Regions from separate parts of the Klebsiella sp. genome, predicted to be linked through region 3. Evidence: riboswitches for the same ligand, from Rfam matches in the RefSeq annotation. Region 3 holds a riboswitch; each other region holds the start of a gene.
What was found. Region 3 has a riboswitch for cobalamin ahead of btuB (TonB-dependent vitamin B12 receptor BtuB). Riboswitches for the same ligand answer to the same signal wherever they lie in the genome.

Region 1 (3,077 bases), on a different contig from region 3:
CAACGCTGGTTGCGCGTAAAAAGTTCGACAAAGCGCAGCAAGAAGGTGGCAAAGCCGCGCTGGTCCTCGGTCTGTGCTTTATCACTGAAGGGGCGATTCCGTTCGCTGCTCGTGACCCGATGCGCGTCCTGCCTTGCTGTATCGTTGGCGGTGCGGTGACCGGTGCGATGTCCATGTGGGTTGGCGCCAAATTGATGGCACCGCACGGCGGTCTGTTTGTTCTGCTGATTCCTGGTGCGATTACGCCGGTTCTCGGTTACCTGATGGCGATTGTTGTCGGTACGCTGGTCGCTGGTCTCTCCTACGCGGTGCTGAAACGTCCTGAAGTTCAGGTGGAAGAAAACGCCGCCTGATAGACCTTGTAATACCTTCATTAAGGGCAGAGTCTTCTCTGCCCTTTTTATTGTTTTTGACGCTAGTGGTTTTCCCTGCCTGAATTGTTATTATTCTTTTTCCTTGTCTAGTTTGAGCCAGCCATACTATGTTTCCATTTACGCTTCGTGAAATGACTCACGCTGATATTCCCGCAGTTCAGTCGTTCCTTGTTCAGCACCTCAATCTGTTCTTCAACGCTGGTAGATCAATACCTTCTGCCGATGAGGACATTTTTAATCTCGAACAGCAGTATATTTCGCAGGAAAGAAATTTGCTGCTTTGCGCATGGGATGAAAAACAGGAGTTAATCGCTACACTGGCAGTATGTCAATATGATGACAGGCTCGCTGAGTTGCGCGGGCGTTATAATTTGTCTGAAACCGCAGAAATTTGCCGCTGTTATGTGGATAAGCGCTATCGCAGACAGGGCATCGGTAGTCAGTTGATCGCTTTTGCTGAGGAATTCTGTCGGCGGCAGCAATATAAAACCTTATATCTTCACACGCATCATTTTTTGCCTGGAGGCTATCATTTCTGGTTGCGTAATCATTTTAGCGTTGTGATGGATATGCAAGATAAATGGCAGTTGGTTCATATGGAGAGATCACATTAATAAATGAACCCAACGCTAATAGGCCGCATTATTGATAGTGATCAATATGTTTAATTTGAGATAGCCAAACCGCGTATATAGTTTGATCAGTGTCAATTAATTCTCATTTAGCTTTTTATTATTATTTCCAGGCATAACTTTCTGGCAAGTGATTGGGTTGTAACTGATTGTATTTTATTGTTGTTTTTATATTTGTATGATGTTTTAATCATTTCGTCATACAGTTGACCTTGTTAACAATTGCCGCTAGAGTCGCTGTCGACAGCATTTCATTACATTTTTGTATTTGAATAGGAATATGGTGCGAATTGTTAAATTCAATGCCATAACTGCCCCCGCAACTGTAGGCGGATGCTGAATATCCTTGTGCGGTTAATTAACCGCAGGTCACTGTAAAGCTTGTCTTTATGGGAAGGCTGATATTCTGATTACCGTGAGTCAGGAGACCTGCTGTCAACAATGTTGTATACCATTGAGTGGACGGGATGGTCCATGGGATGAATTATTTGACGCAGGCAGTAGTGTATTTATGAATAAGATTTTGGCTAAGTAAGGCTTATTTGCATTTTTTGCATATCTTTATTCTTAAATTTCACGATTCAATGTCATCTATCTTCATGTCTCCTCCCGATATATGGAACGAAATAAGCCATGACCAGACCTTCAGATCTGGCATCAACGGGACGATGATAATGCACGCTAATTTTACTTCTTTCACTTCTAAAAAAACGCTTCTGATTATTGCAGGCGCAACTCTACTACTCAACTCCAGTGTCGCCAGTGCGGCAAAAACTGAATATCCCTTAACGATTAAAAACTGCGGCCGCGACATCACCTTCAATCAGGCCCCTAAACGTGTGGCGACGGTGGGTCAGAACAGCACTGAAATTCTCTATTCACTCGGGCTTGCCGATCGCGTTGTGGGTACTTCGCTGTGGTTTGGCCCGGTACCTGATGCGTATAAAGCGGCAAACGAGAAAGTGGACGTCATTGCGCAAAATATTCCCAGCTTCGAAGGGATTATTGCTAAAAAACCGGAGCTGGTTGCCAGCCAGTTTGAGTGGCAAATCGGCCCTGCGGGTACGGTTGCCTCTTACGAGCAGTTTAGTGAACTGAAGGTTCCGGTCTACACCGCGCCAGCAGACTGTGCGAAAGATAACGAAGATGGCGGTGATGGCGTCCGTAAAGGCATGTTTGATATTGCCATGGTGTATCAGGAAGTCGCTGATCTGGCAAAAATCTTCGACGTTCAGGATAAAGGCGATGCGCTGATTGCCAGTCTTAAAGCGCGTGAAGTGGCAGCGATAAATAAAATTTCCGGCATGGATAAAAATGTCTCAGCAGTATTCTGGTTCTCCAGCGCCGACCTGCAGCTTGATCCTTACGTGGCAGGGAAGTTTGGTCCAGCCGCATGGATTGCTCAGAAGCTGGGCGTGAAAAACGTTATTGATTCAGCCGAAGAGTGGCCAACGGTAGGTTGGGAGACTATTGCCAAAGCCAATCCTTCGGTCATTGTACTCGGTGAGATGAGCCGTCGCCGCTTCCCGGCCGATGACTGGCAGGTCAAGATGGATTACCTCAAGTCCGACCCAGTCGCCAAACTACTTCCTGCGGTGAAGGAAAATCATCTGCCTGTCATTGACGTACAAACAATGAACGCCGGCATCAGAACTATTGATGGGCTAGAAAAACTGGCTGATGCCCTGGTTGAATATGGCTTAGCGCATCCGCAGGCCTCTCATTAATCTACGTTTTGCGCTATGTTCTGGCCCGGCATAGCGCATCTCCGTTACTCAGGAACGCAGATATAATCATGAGTGATTCTCGCAGGATGCGTCGTGCTGTTGGTCAGCTTGCGGTAAGAGTCGGTGGACATGCCCTTTGGGTCAGTGTGCTAATGTGCTGCGTACTGCTGGCGGGGATCTCCATTGGCGAAACGCTTATCCCCTGGCAGCATGTACTCAGTACGCTGGCAAATCGTCTGCTTGATACTGACTATCCAGTCGATGCGCTGGATGCCGGGATCATCTGGAACTATCGCCTGACGCGAGCCCTGGTTTCTGCCTGCTGCGGCGCGTGCCTCGCGGTG
Region 2 (3,077 bases), on a different contig from region 3:
CGACTGCGCCAGACAGCGCCCGGCCAGCACGGTGAAGATCATCCACACCTCAACCCCCCAGCCAAGCCACGGATGAATCATCTGCGCTAACGCCAGCACGCCCCAGGAGATACCCCACGTGAGGCCGACCACGATAACCCACATCACCCCGCCGCCGACGCGTAAAGCAAAGTCGCTGCGGCAGTAGCGGCGCACGCTGCGCTGGACGGCGGAAATCAGATTGCCTATCCAGCGCACCGGATGCGGCCAGCTCTGCGGGTCGCCAATGATAAAATCGAGGATCCAGGCCACGCTCCAGGCCAGTAGCGTCATTGGGCGCTCCTTGCCGCAGCCAGCCAGTGATTGAGCATTGCCGGACGCTGGGCGAAATGCAGATGCAGGTAACTGGCGAACGTGTTGCCCACCTGCCAGCCCCCCGACCACTGCTGAAGCGTCAGGCCGTCACGCACTTTACGGCAGGCCAGCACTGCCGGGTTTTCCGGGATGAAATCTGAGTAGTGAAACTCGTGCCCGCGTAGGGTTTCGCCGGGTGCTGCCAGCAGCGTTTGCCGCATCGCCCTCGCTTCGCAGTAGCCAAAGCGGGTGAGCCGTTTGCCCATCTTGCTATGGCCAGGAATAAGATTGGCCATGGGGTAAATTTCACCGCTGGCGTCTTCCAGGGTGCTACCGAGATACATCAGACCGCCGCATTCGGCGTAAATCGCCACGCCGCGCCGGTGCGCCTCCTGCAGTTGCGCCAGCATTGACGTATTGGCCGCCAGCGCTGCAGCGTGAATTTCGGGATAGCCGCCGCCGAGCCAGATCATCTGGCACGGCGGGAGTTCACTATCATGCAGCGGGCTGAAGCGCACAATATTCACTCCACAACGTTCAAGCAGGGTGAGGTTATCCGGGTAGTAAAAGTTGAAGGCTTCGTCGTCGGCCAGCGCCAAGGTCAGGCCCGCTCCGGCGTCAAGCGACGGCAGCACAGGCCACTCCCCGACGGGTAAGGAGGTGAGCTGGCTGAGAGTAAGGAGCTGTTCAATATCCAGGGTTTGCGCCAGAGTGTGGGCAAAATCGCGCCACGGCTGCTGATTCACCAGCGATTCTCGGGCGGTCACCAGCCCCAGATGGCGTTCGGGCAAGGCCACGCCTTCCACTCGCGGCACGTAGCCGAGAACCGGCAGCGCGCAGTAGCGTTCAATAGCGCCTTTCAGTAGCTGATAGTGGGATTCGCTGTTAACGCGATTGACGATAACGCCAGCGATATTCAGGCTGGGATCGAAGTGCTGAAATCCCATCACCGTGGCGGCAATGGAGGTGGATACCGCTTTGCCATCGACCAGTAAAATCACCGGGCAGCCGAGCTGTTTGGCCATCGCGGCGGTGCTGCAATAATTCGGGTCGGTGCCGTAGCCATCATAAAGCCCCATGACGCCTTCAATCACCGCGATATCCGCCTGCTGCATCTGTTCACAAAACAGCGCATTGAGAACCGGTTCCGGGAGCATAAAGCTGTCGAGGTTGCGAGAAGCGACGCCGCTGACGGCGGTATGCCAGCCAGTATCGAGATAATCCGGGCCGACTTTACAGGGCTGAACCCGCATGCCGCGCTGTTTCAGCAGGCTGAGCAGACCGAGCGTAACGGTGGTTTTGCCACAACCGCTGCCGGTCCCTGCGAGAATAAATGCATGCTGCCTGGCTGCCATACCCTGATCCTGTTCAGGGTGGTAGGGCTGCGAGCATTCCCAGTCTTTCGACTGTACGCATCTAAGCAACCCACTTCCCACCGAAGTTGTTGGTAGTCACCGACAGGCAGGTCTTCTGGCTTAGCGTCGTCCTTCCCCATCCTTCCCAATCTCGCGATCAGTGGTCAAATATGGGTTCGTCAGCATCACAGCAGCGGGGGCTGCGGGGGATTTACACCCCCTTCCCTGGCACCTGTCGATTTTCTCGAGCGGGATGAGTCCTCACTCGAAGAATTTCTGGAACATCTTACGGAGGCTGGATGGCTTCCGTCGTTTCTAATATCTAATTGCAAAATCTTTTCATTACGCCTGCGGCGACCTGAAAGCAATTTCTGATAACACTCTATCCCATCAAATAAATAAAAACTAGTGCAGCTTAGCGCTCTCTCATTATTAATTTGTTGCGCTACGACAATTTATTGCTCTGGATGAGAGTTTTTCATTTTATAATGAGGCAGATACGGGGGCATATCAAAAATCGGCAATAACAAAATATTGTCATTTAAAATGGTTCAGTTTGTGATCTGGCATTAATTTGCTGACGATAAGCCTGCGGAGTTACCTGATAAGCCTGGCGAAAAACTTTGCAAAAATAGCTAGTTTGCGAAAATCCTAAATTTCGTGCAATGCTGGCAATACTCCAGTCGCTGTGGCAAAGCAGCTCTTTAGCGCTAACCATCCGCTGATGATTTACCCAAGCGTTAAAGCCGATCCCCTGATATTTCTTGAACAGCTTACTGAAGTAGTACGGGCTGAGATAAACATGGGCGGCAACGTCTTCCAGACGAAGCTCATCAGACAAATGGGCATCGATATAGCGTAACGCCTTCTTCATTTTACTGTCATGGGGGCTGACCGCCCGGCTGGCGCGCGCGGGTTCAGGCTGCTGCGGATTATCTTTAATCACGACAAAATTGAGCTGTTTTTTTAGGCAGTTTTCTACTATTAGTTTTAGTAAATCGGCGGAAGCAATGACGCGCGAGTAGTCCATCTCCGGTACGTCGCGAAACGCTTTGACCAGCTCAGGATCGGCCTGCCAGCGGTCATCAACGTTCAAAATGTCGACAAGTTCAACATCGTTACTTAAGCGCACCTGCCCGCATAGCACAAAGCCCACCAGGTGCCCGGCAATAACCAAAGGGATGGAAAAATCGGTTAACCCGGCGTGGCAGCGGTAGATACAGAGCTGATCGGTTTTTGAAGCCTCAAGACCGCCGCAACGGTCGCTCATCCGACAGCGGGTGCTGTGCTGGGGGTGCTGACGCATAAGCTGGCAAAAAGGAGTGAAATTAAACAGTTCAGATATTTCATCACCGTGAATATTGACTACCACAACCGCCAGACTGGTGG
Region 3 (3,077 bases):
TTTGCCACGTGCCGTGCCAGCCAAACTGCTCATCGTGATCTTCACGACCCGAGGCTTCCAGCGTGACGGTATCGATCTGTTGCTGCCCGGTCAAATAAAGCCCTGTGGTGTCGCGTTTGTAGATATCAGATTTCGTCGTACTGCTGGAAGTCAGCTTTTCCTGTTTCCAGTCAACACCACCGCTCACTGAACCATGTCCTACTTCAAAGTTGTTACCCCACTGAATATAACGCTGTTCCATGTCATCCAGCGTAGCATCACCCGCATAGCGGCCAAGGTTGCTACTGTAGTTATAATTTTTAAGGTGCTGATAGTTCGCAATTAGCTGAGAGGAATAGATGCCCGAGTTATAACGCAGTCCAGTGTCCCAGGATTGGTTATAGTTCCGACCCTCGTCGTTACCAGCAGGAGAACCATACATCGTATCCTGATCATAATCGTTGTTAGTCGTGTATCCATAACCACGGAAGAAACCCGAAAAACTCTCGTCAAACTTGTGCTGTACGGCACCCCAGAACAGTTTGTTGCTATAACCATCGCGGTCGCTATCGCCGCTGTAAGGGGAATCTGGTTTGACGTTAAAGCCCTTGGTCGTCTGATAGGCACCTGCCGCCGTCACCATCGTGTCGCCAAAACGTTTATTTACCGCTCCATCATAAGTCTGGTAGCCATTCGACCCCATCCCGGCATTGATCTGCGCGTGTTCATCGTCACTCATGGTAATGATGTTGACCACACCGCCAATCGCCCCGGAACCGTAAACAGCAGAACGCGGCCCGCGGATGTATTCGATACGCTGCACCAGGGATACCGGAATCTGGCCAATGTCAATGGCGTTACCAATACCTGCCCGCGCCATTGGGATCCCATCAATCAGCACCAGCACATGACGTGCTTCCGTGCCGCGAACGTAGAGGGAAGAACTGCTCCCCATCCCGCCGGTCTGCGAAATATCCACCCCCGGCAGGCGACGCATCACATCATTAAGATCTTTTGACTGCCAGCGCTGAATATCTTCCCGCGTAACAACATCCGTTGGCGCAAGGACCGTATTGACCGGCTGTTGAAAACGGTTTGCCGTCACCACTAACGTATCTGAATTGCTGTCTTGCGCCCAAGCGGAAAATGCCGTGACGGAGAGGGCCGTCATCAGCGAAGCCTTTTTAATCATTTTAAAAGCATCCGTAATATACAAAGGATGCCGCCGGCTACTATCAGTAGTACGCGATGATAGAAACCAAATGCGACGTGTTCCGGCAGGTCTTCGGGCTTGGGGTGTGTTATGGATGAAGACTTCCCGCTAAACCACCGCAGTGTCTGCATAATGCGCTCATCCCACTGTTCCTTACCGCTGCGCGTCAGCTCCAGATTTACACTGGATTCCCTATTAACACATAGGACCGGTAACATGATGCTATAATTAGAAACATATAGATGTCCAGACTTCTATCGTTATATTTCTGAATATCATCAGAGCTGGACATCCCCGACACTTTCCCTACAATCCCCGCGTAATTATTTTATTCAGGATGCATCATGACCCCCGAACACCTTCCTACCGAACAATATGAAGCGCAGCTGGCAGAAAAAGTCGTCCGTTTGCAGAAAATGATGGCCCCTTTTGCCGCCCCGGTTCCGGAAGTGTTTCGTTCACCGGTCAGCCACTATCGTATGCGCGCAGAATTCCGCATCTGGCACGATGGCGATGACCTGTACCACATCATGTTTGATCAACAGACCAAATCCCGAATTCGCGTCGATACCTTTCCGGCGGCCAGCGAACTGATTAATCAGCTGATGACCTCCGTAGTTGAGGGCGTGCGCGACAATCCGTTGCTACGCCATAAGCTGTTCCAGGTCGATTATCTGACCACGATGAGCAATCAGGCCATCGTGTCGCTGCTGTACCATAAAAAGCTCGACGACGAGTGGCGTCAGCAAGCAGAAATCTTCCGCGATGCGCTACGCGCGCAAAATCTGAACGTGCATCTGATTGGTCGCGCGACTAAGACCAAAATCGAGCTGGATCAGGACTATATAGATGAGCGTCTGCCGGTCGGCGGGCGTGAAATGGTCTATCGCCAGGTTGAGAATAGCTTCACCCAACCAAACGCGGCAATGAACATTCAGATGCTGGAATGGGCGGTCGAATCAACTAAAGGTGCAACCGGTGATTTGCTTGAGCTGTATTGCGGTAACGGCAACTTTTCTCTAGCGCTGGCGCGGAATTTCGAACGCGTGCTGGCAACGGAGATTGCCAAACCGTCCGTGGCGGCGGCGCAATACAACATTGCGGCTAACCATATTGATAACGTGCAGATTATCCGTATGGCGGCAGAAGAGTTCACCCAGGCGATGAACGGCGTGCGGGAGTTTAACCGTCTGCAAGGTATTGATCTGAAAAGCTATCAGTGTGAGACGATTTTTGTCGATCCACCGCGCAGCGGGCTGGATAGTGAAACGGAGAAAATGGTGCAGGCCTATCCGCGGATTCTGTATATCTCCTGCAATCCAGAAACCTTATGCAAGAACCTGGAAACGCTCTGTGAGACGCACGAAGTCACGCGCCTGGCGCTGTTCGATCAGTTTCCATATACCCATCATATGGAATGCGGCGTACTGTTAACGAAGAAGTAGATGTCTGTAACCCGGCAACATCATGGTTGCCGGGAAAATTCAGCAGAATTACTCTGCAGCCGCGTTCTTGCGGTTACGCATCTTATAGCCAATCCAGAACACCATAATCACCGACAACACCGCCGGGAAGAAGTTAGAACCGATGTCCGGATATTCCGCACGCACCACAGTGCTATAAAGCAGCACGCCAAGAATGAAACACGCGGCGGCCAGCCCCGGTAACCCCACGGGCATACTGCGGTTTTGATAGCGCTGATGCAGACAGTAAACCGTCAGCACTAACGATAAAATCGGGAAAACAGAAAATGAGACTACTGAGCTGAACAGCGCAGCGAAGGTTCCATTAATGGATAACCCTGCGATCAGCGCCAGCAGCAGCGTACCTTTATCTTGAACTGAGTGTTTCATTGCTCGTCCTTCACGTTATTCGGAATGATTTG

Region 1: linked by a shared signal. The riboswitch ahead of QVF11_RS01095 (ABC transporter substrate-binding protein) and the one ahead of btuB (TonB-dependent vitamin B12 receptor BtuB) in region 3 are both predicted to bind cobalamin.
Region 2: linked by a shared signal. The riboswitch ahead of QVF11_RS17905 (cobyrinate a,c-diamide synthase) and the one ahead of btuB (TonB-dependent vitamin B12 receptor BtuB) in region 3 are both predicted to bind cobalamin.

Annotation. Positions count from the first base shown of each region.
Region 1 covers NZ_JAPUEW010000005.1:47,384-50,460, reverse strand. Annotated here, with positions in the region: gene fruA (PTS fructose transporter subunit IIBC) at 1-353, shown strand, start outside; gene QVF11_RS01100 (GNAT family N-acetyltransferase) at 482-988, shown strand; cobalamin riboswitch at 1,234-1,457, shown strand; gene QVF11_RS01095 (ABC transporter substrate-binding protein) at 1,681-2,733, shown strand; gene QVF11_RS01090 (FecCD family ABC transporter permease) at 2,802-3,077, shown strand, end outside.
Region 2 covers NZ_JAPUEW010000058.1:39,325-42,401, reverse strand. Annotated here, with positions in the region: gene cbiB (adenosylcobinamide-phosphate synthase CbiB) at 1-312, opposite strand, end outside; gene QVF11_RS17905 (cobyrinate a,c-diamide synthase) at 309-1,688, opposite strand; cobalamin riboswitch at 1,777-1,939, opposite strand; gene pocR (transcriptional regulator PocR) at 2,230-3,077, opposite strand, start outside.
Region 3 covers NZ_JAPUEW010000100.1:134,063-137,139, reverse strand. Annotated here, with positions in the region: gene btuB (TonB-dependent vitamin B12 receptor BtuB) at 1-1,171, opposite strand, end outside; cobalamin riboswitch at 1,239-1,420, opposite strand; gene trmA (tRNA (uridine(54)-C5)-methyltransferase TrmA) at 1,537-2,637, shown strand; gene QVF11_RS28580 (YijD family membrane protein) at 2,686-3,045, opposite strand; partial or broken gene fabR (HTH-type transcriptional repressor FabR) at 3,061-3,077, opposite strand, start outside.